DNA from 2 places in the Schinkia azotoformans genome. Region 1 is predicted to be linked to the other one. Evidence: riboswitches for the same ligand, from Rfam matches in the RefSeq annotation. Region 1 holds a riboswitch; the other holds the start of a gene.
What was found. A riboswitch is a leader RNA that binds a small molecule or an ion and turns the genes downstream of it on or off. The one in region 1 is predicted to bind S-adenosylmethionine.
Positions count from the first base shown of each region.

Region 1 (5,679 bases):
TTAATATTAAAATCCGATCACAAAGATATAATGCCTCATCAATATCATGTGTTACTAACACAAATGTAGATTTATATTCATTCCAAATTGAAAGCAATAAATCTTGCAGCTTCATTTTCGTAAAAGCATCTAATGCACTGAAGGGCTCATCTAAAAGCAATATTTCCGGAGCTGATACAAGCGCCCTCGCAATTGCCACCCTTTGTGCCATACCACCTGATAGATCCTTTGGATACTGATTTTCAAAACCTGTTAACCCAACGGATTGAATTAATTGTTGCGCTTTTTTCTTCCGTTCTGATTGATCCTTTACTTTTAATCCAAAACCAACATTTTCAATAACAGTTAACCAAGGCATTAGCCTTGCTTCCTGAAACACCATTCCAATTTTTTTGTGAACTGAAGTGATAACCTCATCATTAATTTTGATCGTTCCTTTATAGCCTTGGTCCAAACCAGACAAAACCCTTAGCAAAGTGCTTTTCCCACAACCGCTTGTTCCAAGGATTCCAATAATCTCGCCTTCATTTACTGTCAAATCGATATTTTTAAAACCTGCTCCATTTTCAAACGTTCTTGTTACATTCTCAATTGCTAACATAATTTTTCCACCCTCAATTCCTCACAAAAGAGTCTTGCCAGTGCAGTGCTTTTCCCTCGAGCCCTTTTAGAAGGGAATCTGTTAGTTTTCCCATTATTGCAAATAGGACGATACTAGCGATGATTAACTCTGGTGAATACGTATTTTGTCCATAAACTAATAAATATCCAATGCCTTTACTTGCACCCATTAATTCTGCGGCAACGACAAACATCCAGCCTAATCCTAAACCACTGCGGATACCAACTAAGAATGATGGCAATGATGCAGGTAAAATGATTCTTTTTATCAATTGATAGGTTGTAAAATTATAGATACGCCCTACCTCAATTATTTTGCGGTCAACACCTTGAATCCCGGAAACAATATTTAAATAAACCGGGAAAAATACCCCAACTGCAATTAACGCAATTTTAGATGGCTCCCCGATCCCCATCCATAAAATAAATAGAGGAACCCATGCTAACGATGGAATAGAACGAAATGCCTGGAATATAGGATCAAGTAAAAGCTCTGCTTTTTTCAAATAGCCAACAATAGCTCCTAGGACAACTGCAAACCCTACGCCAAGTACAAATCCGAAGAAAATACGGTATAGCGTTATACCTAGATGGCCCCAAAGCGTTCCATCCTGTCCCATTTCAATAATCTTACTAATAATAATCGTCGGAGCAGGTAATAAATGCTTTGGAAAAACACCGATCTTACTTAAAAACTCCCAAGCTATGATTAATATTACCGGCAGGATACTTCCCCAAATAAGGGGCTGCAGTTTACCTGATCGTTGGACGGACTTTTTCGTTTTCTTCCCTATTCCAATATTCCCAACAACTGAAGCACTATTTCTTTCCATCTTATTGAATTCCCCTTTCTTGTGGGTGTCGGACCCTTTACTTAATAACCTCTTTCGCAAATTCAGGATTAATTAATTCATTAACAAGCGTTGATACATCTGTGTTCTTATCGATAATGTCTCCCTTTTGCAATACTATTCCGGCAGCATTTAATGCTTCAATTTGCTTCTCTCCTGGTACTGGTTCAGAGAAATCATTACGCTCTAATTGCTTCTTCGCTACCTCTGGTGAAATTTGGGCATGTTTTACAAGGATTTCAGCTAATTCATCTGGATTTTCAATTGCCCATTTTCTTGCTTTCTCATAAACTTCGATAACCTTTTTCACTTGTTCTGGATATTCTTTTGCAAATTCGCTGCGAACATTTAGAACTCCGTACGTATTGAAATCTACATTTCGGTAAAACAGATTTGCCTTTGTTTCAACCTCAACTCTTGCCATATGTGGGTCAAGTCCTGCCCATGCATCCACTTGATTCGTTGCTAACGCTGAAGCACCGTCACTATGCTGTAAAGCCACGATTTCAATATCTTTTGCTGTTAGCCCAACCTCATCTAATGCACGAAGTAAGAAAATATAAGGATCTGTACCAACTGTTGCCGCTACTTTTTTACCTTTTAATTCTTCAACAGATTTTATTGCTGAATCTTTACCTGTAACTAATGCTGTCCATTCAGGCTTTGAATAAATATAGACGGATTCAATTGGAGCCCCTTTCGCTTTTGCCATTAAGGCTGCCGCACCCGCTGTCGAACCAAAATCCGCGCTGCCACTGTTTAAAAACTCCAGTGCTTTATTACTTCCTTGACTTAATACGAACTCTATTTTTATATCATCTTGGGCGAATGCTTCTTCAACCCAACCGAATTCTTTAAGTACTAAGCTTGTTGGTGAATAGTAAGCATAATCGAGAACAATCTTTTTCGGCTTTTTGGCTTCTCCCCCACTATTCTCACCTTCAGCACCGGTATTATTTGACGAACTTGAACTGCTTGAGCAACCAACAACTCCAATCAATAATAATGTGCTTAATATAATTCCAATTAGTTTTTTCATTTTCTCTTCCTCTTTTCATTTGTCATATTTTAGATGCAAGATTATGTCGTTAGATTTTTATTTCAATTATGTTTTTTCGCCATTTTATTACCTCCTATTTCGATGTATAAACTTAGATTTATACGCCTAAGGGAGGGGTTTTCTGTAAAATGAAAAACCCCTCTCCATAAGAAGAGGAGCCACCTCCTCTTATCTTCCAGACATGATCTTGTCTGCAGGATTTAGCACCTTACAAGCATTGCTTGTGGTTGCCGAACTTCTTCGGGCCTGTTCCCTCCGTCACTCTTGATAAGAGATTTACTTTTATTCAATTGTTCATTTGAATCAAAATCAAAAAAACCTTCATCCGATAAGGAAGAAGGGTTTTGTAGCCTCATTCAACCTTATCTTTCAGACAATTTTGTCTGCAGGATTTAGCACCTTACAAGCATCGCTTGTGGTTGCCGGACTTCTTCGGGCCTGTTCCCTCCGTCACTCTTGATAAGTAAATTTATTTATTTTTTAAAATTATGATAATTTGGATTATAGAGTAATTTATTTCCACCGTCAACCTTTTTTATATAAATAAAAAAATAAACAGTTCACTCCAGAATGAGTGAACTGTCCAACCTTCTTCTTTATCAACTTGTACTCATCTGCCTTGAAAGGGCTTTCCAAATACAATTATTTGAAACTTATGTTTTCCTCACGTAATACGGATTTTTGCCAATTTACTTGTTTTTGTTCTTGCTCTTTCATATGTGACTTAATCATTTTAATAACTCGCTTATTTAATTTCTTTTTTGTCATCTTCTCTCCTCCAATTTTCATCTATGGTATTTTGTTAACTTACTTCCTTGCTTGCTGTTACCATTAATCTCTAAAGAACATTCTTTACAAACACCCAACCTACATTCCTCCTCTGAAAACTTCCGTCGGGAGTATTCGATACTGGCTTGCTTAACTTATACAGTTTTGTCTCTAAAGTTTTGTGTCTACATATTCAACGATAACGACTACCATTACGTACAATGTGCAATTTGGAAACTAACCCATAGATAAAAAAGAAGAAGGTATTAGTGAAATTATATTAAATTAATCGAATTTTCACAATATAGTTTTAGTAAAATAAAGGTGGTAATTTTTCACTTTCACTAAATTTTCAAAAAGTGTTCCCTTGAGCACAAAAATTTAGGAATTAATAATAATATGGTAAGATGGGAAAAACCGGAATTCCGAGGAGGATTGGGTCTTTTATGTCATTAAACAATTGGTTTTCAAAAGGAATGACTTTTACAGAATACGTGAATTACATGCAAGTAAATCGGCCTGAGTTAGAGGGAGTATATAAAGAATTAGAACTAAACCACGAAGATGTTCAGTATTTTTCGGAGTTAAAAAATAAGAACCTTAGAATCATTACTCTAACTGCCGATTGGTGTGGAGATGCAGCACTTTGTGTACCTGTTTTGCAAAGGCTGGCTGAAGTTGCCTCAATCGAGACGAGATTTCTTATTCGAGATGAAAATTTGGAGCTAATGGATCAATATTTAACAAATGGGACATCCCGCTCTATTCCAATCTTTATTTTTATTGATGAAAAGGGTGAAGAACAAGCTGTTTGGGGTCCAAGGTCACCGGAGGTCCAACAATTTGTATCTGAAAAAAGAACTGAATTGCCACCACAGGATGCTCCGGATTTTCCTGATAAACAAAAAGCGATGTTTGCATCATTCAAAAAAACAGTAACAACTGAGCCTAGGTATTGGCAATCCGTTGTTTCAGATGTTCGAAAAAGATTGGAAACACGAATATGTCAGTAAATTTTATAGAATAATATCCTTAAAGCAAGGGGAAGGTGCTTTTGGTTAAACAATAACGCAAAAGCACCTTCCCCTTAATCGTTTTTTATTGTCTAGGCCCTCTTTTAGGGGACTCCACACCTAGTTCTGTTAATTGAGCTTGTGCTTCCTCTCTTGTAATGCTACCAGCTCTTTCTTGATCCATAATTGATCTTACTTTTTCCATCGTTGCTTCATCCAAATCCTTAAATATATCACCCGGGTTGTCTCCTGATCCGCCTGGTCGATTTTGACCTCCACCTGGATTGAATCCTCCAGGCCCATGACTGCTGGCAGTTGTTATCCCTGTTTCATTTAGCCAAGTGACAGAGTCTGAAATGGTAAAGTCTACAACCTTTGTTCCACCTTGATAATCACCATCGCTATACAGTCCATTAATATCTTTTCCAGTTGAAGCCCCACCGGTGAATAGCGTGTAGGAAGAGCCTTTTTCTAGTTTGGGTGAACTAATAAAAACAGATTGATAGTCTTTTTCAGGTGCGAACGTTACGATTGACTCCCCTTTACTGTCCTCCAAATGAACAAGCGCCCCTGCTTTCTGTGTTTCAGGATAGGTCATTAATAAAGAGTATTGTGATGACTCCTCGGAAACTGCTTGAGCCATCCCTGAGCTTCCAACTGCAATCAAAAATCCACCACTCATATCAAAACTGTTGTCATAATCAAGAGGTCCGTTTCCATTAGATGTCGGTCCGTTTACAATAACTGTTCCACCTGTCATAGCTATTGATCCATTTGAATCAAGTCCATCACCATTTGCGTTAACTGTGATATATCCACCGTTGATTGTAAGCTTGTTTTCCTCTGAAGCAGTTTTTGTTTCATTATTCGAGCTAGCTTTTGATGCATTCTCGTTGTTCGCTTCACCAACAGGCCCTCTTGTCCCTTCAATCTGTGGAGGCACATCAAATCCTGAACCATCATTACCACCGCCAATGTTAATTCCATCATCACTGGCTGTTACATGAATTTCACCATCATTAACCGTGATGAGCTGGCTTTCTATCCCTTCATAGCTTTTTGTAATTGTTATTTTTCCACCAGTTGTTACAATCGATGAATCCGCATGAATACCATCATCACCGGTTGCTATCATAAAGTCACCATTTCCTATCTCAATGCTATCATTACTATGCACACCATCATCTAGAGAATCTATGGTAAAGGACCCACCCCCTACAGCAATTGCCGTACCTGCTTTTAAACCTTTTGCACTTTCTGAATCAGTATCCTCCGTGCTAACAGGCACAGCACTGCCGCCCCATGGCCCCCTCGCTTTTTCTTCAGAATTATTTATCACTTCTGGGCTTCCACCGCCGCTCTTAAT
Region 1 is NZ_JARSMD010000010.1:220,473-226,151, forward strand. It holds gene P9E47_RS06205 (ABC transporter ATP-binding protein) at 1-601, opposite strand, end outside; gene P9E47_RS06210 (ABC transporter permease) at 615-1,454, opposite strand; gene P9E47_RS06215 (aliphatic sulfonate ABC transporter substrate-binding protein) at 1,492-2,511, opposite strand; SAM riboswitch class I at 2,698-2,806, opposite strand; SAM riboswitch class I at 2,892-2,998, opposite strand; gene P9E47_RS06220 (hypothetical protein) at 3,175-3,300, opposite strand; gene P9E47_RS06225 (thioredoxin family protein) at 3,747-4,313, shown strand; gene P9E47_RS06230 (carbohydrate-binding domain-containing protein) at 4,399-5,679, opposite strand, start outside.

Region 2 (5,679 bases), on a different contig from region 1:
TTTTCTTGACATGTATTCAACTTCCAATCTTTGGATGATAAAATTCAAATAGATAAATAAAAGAGTTGACTGTTACTCTGGATAAGTTTATCTTATCTTTATACCCTTGTAGGTATAAAGAATAATTAATATTCCATTGGGAGGAATAAACATGGGGAATAAAATTATTATCGTGGGTGGGGTTGCCGGAGGTGCAACTGCTGCAGCTAGATTAAGACGATTAGATGAAAAATCACATATTATTATGTTTGAAAAAGGCGAATATATTTCATTTGCAAATTGTGGACTTCCATATTATATTGGAGAAGTTATAAAAGACAGGAAAAAACTGTTAGTTCAAACTGTCGACGGCATGTCAAGCAGATTCAACATGGATATTCGCAATTTAAGTGAAGTAACAAAGATCAATCGTGACGCTAAAACGGTTACTGTTCACAATTTAAAAACTGGGGAAATCTATGATGAAAGCTATGATCAGTTAATATTATCACCGGGTGCGAGACCTATTGTCCCTCCGATCCCTGGAATTAAAGAGGCAAATAATTTATTTACACTTCGAAATATTCCAGATACAGATGCAATCAAGGCCTATGTGGATGATAAGAAACCAAAGAAAGCGGTCGTTATCGGCGGTGGTTTTATTGGTGTTGAAATGGCTGAAAATCTTCATGAGCGCGGAATTGAAGTCACATTAGTTGAAATGTCAAACCAAGTAATGGCTCCTTTCGATTTCGAAATGGCATCCATTTTACACACTCATATGGCCCAAAAAGGTGTCAACCTCATTCTCGAAGATGGTGTCCAAGCTTTTCAGAATAATGGTACAAAAGTAATTTTAAATAGTGGAAAAGAAATTGAAACAGAGATGATTTTATTAGCAATCGGAGTAAGACCGGAAAATGAACTAGCAAAAGATGCTGGTCTTGATCTTGGAGAACGCGGCCATATTAAAGTAAATGAATATCTCGAAACAAGCGATCCGGATATTTATGCTCTTGGTGATGCAATTGAAGTTACAGATTATATTAATGGTACCACCACTGCTATTCCACTCGCATGGCCAGCAAACCGCCAAGGTCGGATTGTTGCCAATAATATTTACGGAAAAAAAGAGAAATATAGTGGAACAATGGGTACTTCAGTCGCAAAAGTATTTGATTATACTGCTGCAAGTACCGGTAATAATGAGAAAACATTGAAACGCTTATGTATTAACAATTATCAAGTCATTCATATCCATCCCGGTTCACATGCCGGCTATTATCCAGGAGCAGCGCCAATCGCCTTAAAGGTCATCTTTGACAAAGAGACTGGAAAAATTTACGGCGCTCAAGGCATTGGAAAAGATGGTGTCGAAAAGCGGATTGATGTTATCGCAACCGCAATCAAAGGTGGCTTATCTGTGCTTGATTTGCCCGATTTAGAGTTGGCCTATGCCCCACCCTATTCATCTGCAAAAGACCCGGTGAATATGGCTGGTTATGTAGCTTCAAATATTATCGAAGATGCCGTTGAAACGATACAATGGCATGAAATCGACGATATTGTAGCGAATGGCGGCTATCTTGTAGATGTACGTAATCCAAGTGAATTGAAGCTTGGATTCATCAAAGGAGCTGTAAATATACCACTAGATGAACTTCGTGATCACCTTGATGAACTTCCAAAAGATAAACCAATTTATGTGAATTGCCAAGTTGGTCTTCGTGGTTATCTCGCCGCAAGAATATTGACACTTAATGGATTTAAAGCAGTAAACTTGGATGGTGGTTGGAAAACTTATTCCACAGTTTATGGAACTGGAAAAGATTCAAATTGTAACATCGTTACAGATGACTCTGGTGTAGCACGATTCGATTGCGTTGGTAATCCAATTAAATAGGCAATTATAGTCATTGACAAAGGGTGGCCAGGAAAAAAACTCCTGTTCCACCTTTTTGGTATTTTTACCTTTATTGTAATATTTTCAATAAATTGTAAACAAATTGTGATCAAATTCACATCAAATTTAGAAGAAAAAAAGTTATAATTCAATTACACTATTATTACTATTTTTAAAATGGGGACTGCTCGATGGAAACAACTTCTACAAAGGTGCAATTAGATCAACTAAATTCATTAAATTCTTTAATTGAAAAAAAACGGAAACAAATGATAAATAATGGACTTCAATATGGTTTTACTAATAAAAGGACAATCATGATTAGCCAAGAATTGGACAAGCTTATTAATGAGGTTCTCCACCTTGGAAATTTATTAACCAAAGAATGTAAAGAGTAATATCCACAACCTTAATAAGTTGTGGGTATTTTTTTGACAATTGATACTATTTAACAATTCAAAAAAATCACTTGTAAATTTCGGTGTACTATAGTAAATTAGTGTAAACAAAAATACTACCCTAAGTATAAAACTATATTCTTATCTCGAGAGGTGGAGGGACTGGCCCTATGAAATCTCAGCAACCAGCCTGAAGGTCAGGTGCTAATTCCAGACAGATAAGAAGAAGAATTGCAATGCAAAAAGTCTTCTTCTTAATGGAGGAGACTTTTTCTATTTTGACGTATTTTTAGTTTGACTTAATCAAAACTATTAGGTAGTAGGTGAAAACATGGGATTTTTACAAGATTTGCAAAATCGTATTTTAATAGCTGATGGTGCGATGGGGACACTCCTTTATTCATATGGTGTTGATTTTTGCTTTGAAGAATTAAACCTCTTGCAGCCGGACCGTATTACACAAATCCATGAAACCTATATTAAGGCTGGAGCGGATGTAATACAAACAAATACGTATGGCGCTAACTATATAAAACTTGGTAGGTACGGTCTCGAAGATCAGGTCAAAGATATTAATACAGCTGCCGTACGCCTTGCAAAAAAAGCTGCTAAAGAAAATACGTATGTGCTAGGAACTTTCGGTGGAATACGAGGAATTAAAAAAAGTGCAGCAACGATTGATGAAATTAAACGGTCTTTTCGTGAACAGCTCTACAGCATTCTGATGGAAGGTGTAGACGGATTATTACTTGAAACATTCTACGATTTCGATGAAATAAAGACCGTTCTAGAAATTGCTCGAAAAGAAACCGATTTACCGATCATCTCCCAGGTTTCTATTCATGAGGTTGCCGTCTTACAGGACGGAACACCACTTCGTATTGCCTTAAAAGAACTTGAAGATCTCGGGGCTGATGTTGTCGGTTTAAATTGCCGTCTCGGGCCCCATCATATGACCCAAGCGTTGGAAGAAATACCATTGCCAAAGAAAGCGTTCCTTTCAGCCTATCCAAATGCAAGCTTACCAGATTATGTAGATGGGAGATTAATATATGAATCAGATGCCGAATATTTTGGCGAGTGTGCCGTTAACCTCAGAAATCAAGGTGTTCGCCTCATCGGTGGCTGCTGCGGAACAACGCCCAAACATATTAAAGCTGTTAGCAAAAGACTAAAGGGACTAGCACCTGTTACACATAAGGATGTAAAAATTAAGGAAAATAAAAATATTATTACTGTTACAGCCAAACCTACTCAACCACACCTGCATGAAATTGTTACAAAAGAACGGTCCGTTATCGTTGAGTTGGACACTCCAAAAACATTAAATACTACTGCATTCATAGAAGGAGCTAAAGCTTTAAAAGAGGTCGGCATAGACGCTCTTACAATGGCAGATAATTCATTGGCTTCACCAAGAATAAGCAATATGGCAATGGCAGCGATTGTTAAAAATGAAGTGAAAATACGCCCGCTTGTGCACATTACCTGCCGGGACCGAAATTTAATTGGACTTCAATCCCATTTAATGGGTTTGGATGCTTTAGGGATCGACCAAGTGTTAGCTGTTACCGGTGACCCTACAAAGGTTGGGGACTTTCCGGGTGCCACATCTGTTTATGACTTGTCTTCTTTTGAATTAATTAGTCTTATTAAGCAATTTAATGAGGGGATAACATTTTCAGGAAAACCCCTGCAAAAAAAGACTTCCTTCTCAGTTGCAGCGGCCTTTAATCCAAATGTTCGCCATCTAGATAAGGCTGTTAAAAGGCTGGAGAAAAAAATTGAGCATGGTGCCGATTATTTTATTAGCCAGCCCATTTTTAATGAACAGCAATTTTTACACGTTTACGAAGAAACGAAGCATATCACAAAACCCATTTATATTGGGATTATGCCAATTGTAAGCAGCCAAAATGCCGAATTTCTTCACAATGAGGTGCCGGGAATTAAATTGACCGATGTAATAAGAAGAAGAATGGCTGATTGCGGAACAGACCGCGAAAAGGCTGCCATCGAAGGCATCGCGATTGCCAAATCTTTAATCGATATGGCGTTCGATTTATTTAAAGGAATTTACTTAATCACACCGTTTATGCGCTATGAAATTTCGGTTGAACTTGTGCAATACTTAAAAACTAAAAACTCCAAAAATTTACTAACAAGAAATTAAAAGTTTTCTTAGCTAAGAGAGGAAGATTAGATTGTCACACAATACATTGCAAGAACAGATGAAGAAAAAAATACTGATTATAGATGGTGCAATGGGAACAATGCTACAGCAAGCAAATCTTTCTGCAGCAGATTTCGGTGGTGAACTATATGAGGGCTGTAATGAGTATTTAAACATAACGGCTCCCCATGTTATTGAATGGATTCACCGTTCTTATTTTGAAGCTGGGGCAGATATCGTCGAAACAAATACATTCGGTGCGACAAAGTTGGTTTTAGCTGATTATGAGCTTGGTGCAAAAGCTTACGAGATTAATAAGGTAGCCGCCGAACTTGCTTGTAAAGTAAGGGACGAATTTGGAACACCTGAATGGCCCCGCTTTGTCGCCGGATCAATGGGACCTACAACAAAGTCATTATCGGTAACCGGAGGGGTTACCTTTGATGAGCTTGTTGATAATTACATGGAGCAAACACGTGGTTTAATTGACGGCGGTGTTGATCTTTTACTGCTGGAAACTAGTCAAGATATGCGCAATGTTAAAGCAGCCTTTGTTGGGATAGAACAAGCACGCTGGTCTTCAGGCAAAAATATTCCTTTGATTATTTCCGGAACGATCGAGCCAATGGGAACAACACTGGCTGGACAATCGATTGAAGCTTTTTATATATCTGTAGAGCATATGAAGCCTTTAGCTATTGGCATGAACTGTGCAACCGGACCCGAATTTATGCGCGACCATATTCGCTCCCTATCTGATCTTTCTACAACAGGGGTAAGCTGCTATCCGAATGCCGGATTGCCTGACGAAGATGGTAAATACCATGAATCACCAGAATCACTAGCGGCAAAACTCGCCGGCTTTGCCGAGAAAGGCTGGCTCAACATGGCCGGCGGCTGTTGTGGTACGACACCAGACCACATTCAGGCACTTGCCGAATATTTAAAGGACTACGAACCGCGGCAAATTCCTACAGAAACCCATCATCATGTTGTCTCAGGAATTGAGCCCCTTCTTTATGACGATTCAATGAGACCATTATTTGTTGGGGAAAGAACGAATGTCATTGGTTCACGAAAATTCAAAAACCTAATCATTGACGGCCAATTAGATGAAGCGGCTGAAATCGCCCGAGCCCAAGTGAAAAATGGTGCCCATGTTATCGATGTTTGTTTAGCAAATCCAGACCGCGATGAACTGGAGGATATGGAGAATTTCTTAGATG
Region 2 is NZ_JARSMD010000005.1:139,788-145,466, forward strand. It holds gene cdr (CoA-disulfide reductase) at 152-1,882, shown strand; gene P9E47_RS02980 (aspartyl-phosphate phosphatase Spo0E family protein) at 2,074-2,280, shown strand; SAM riboswitch class I at 2,419-2,505, shown strand; gene P9E47_RS02985 (bifunctional homocysteine S-methyltransferase/methylenetetrahydrofolate reductase) at 2,612-4,453, shown strand; gene metH (methionine synthase) at 4,512-5,679, shown strand, end outside.
Region 2: linked by a shared signal. The riboswitch ahead of P9E47_RS02985 (bifunctional homocysteine S-methyltransferase/methylenetetrahydrofolate reductase) and the one ahead of P9E47_RS06215 (aliphatic sulfonate ABC transporter substrate-binding protein) in region 1 are both predicted to bind S-adenosylmethionine.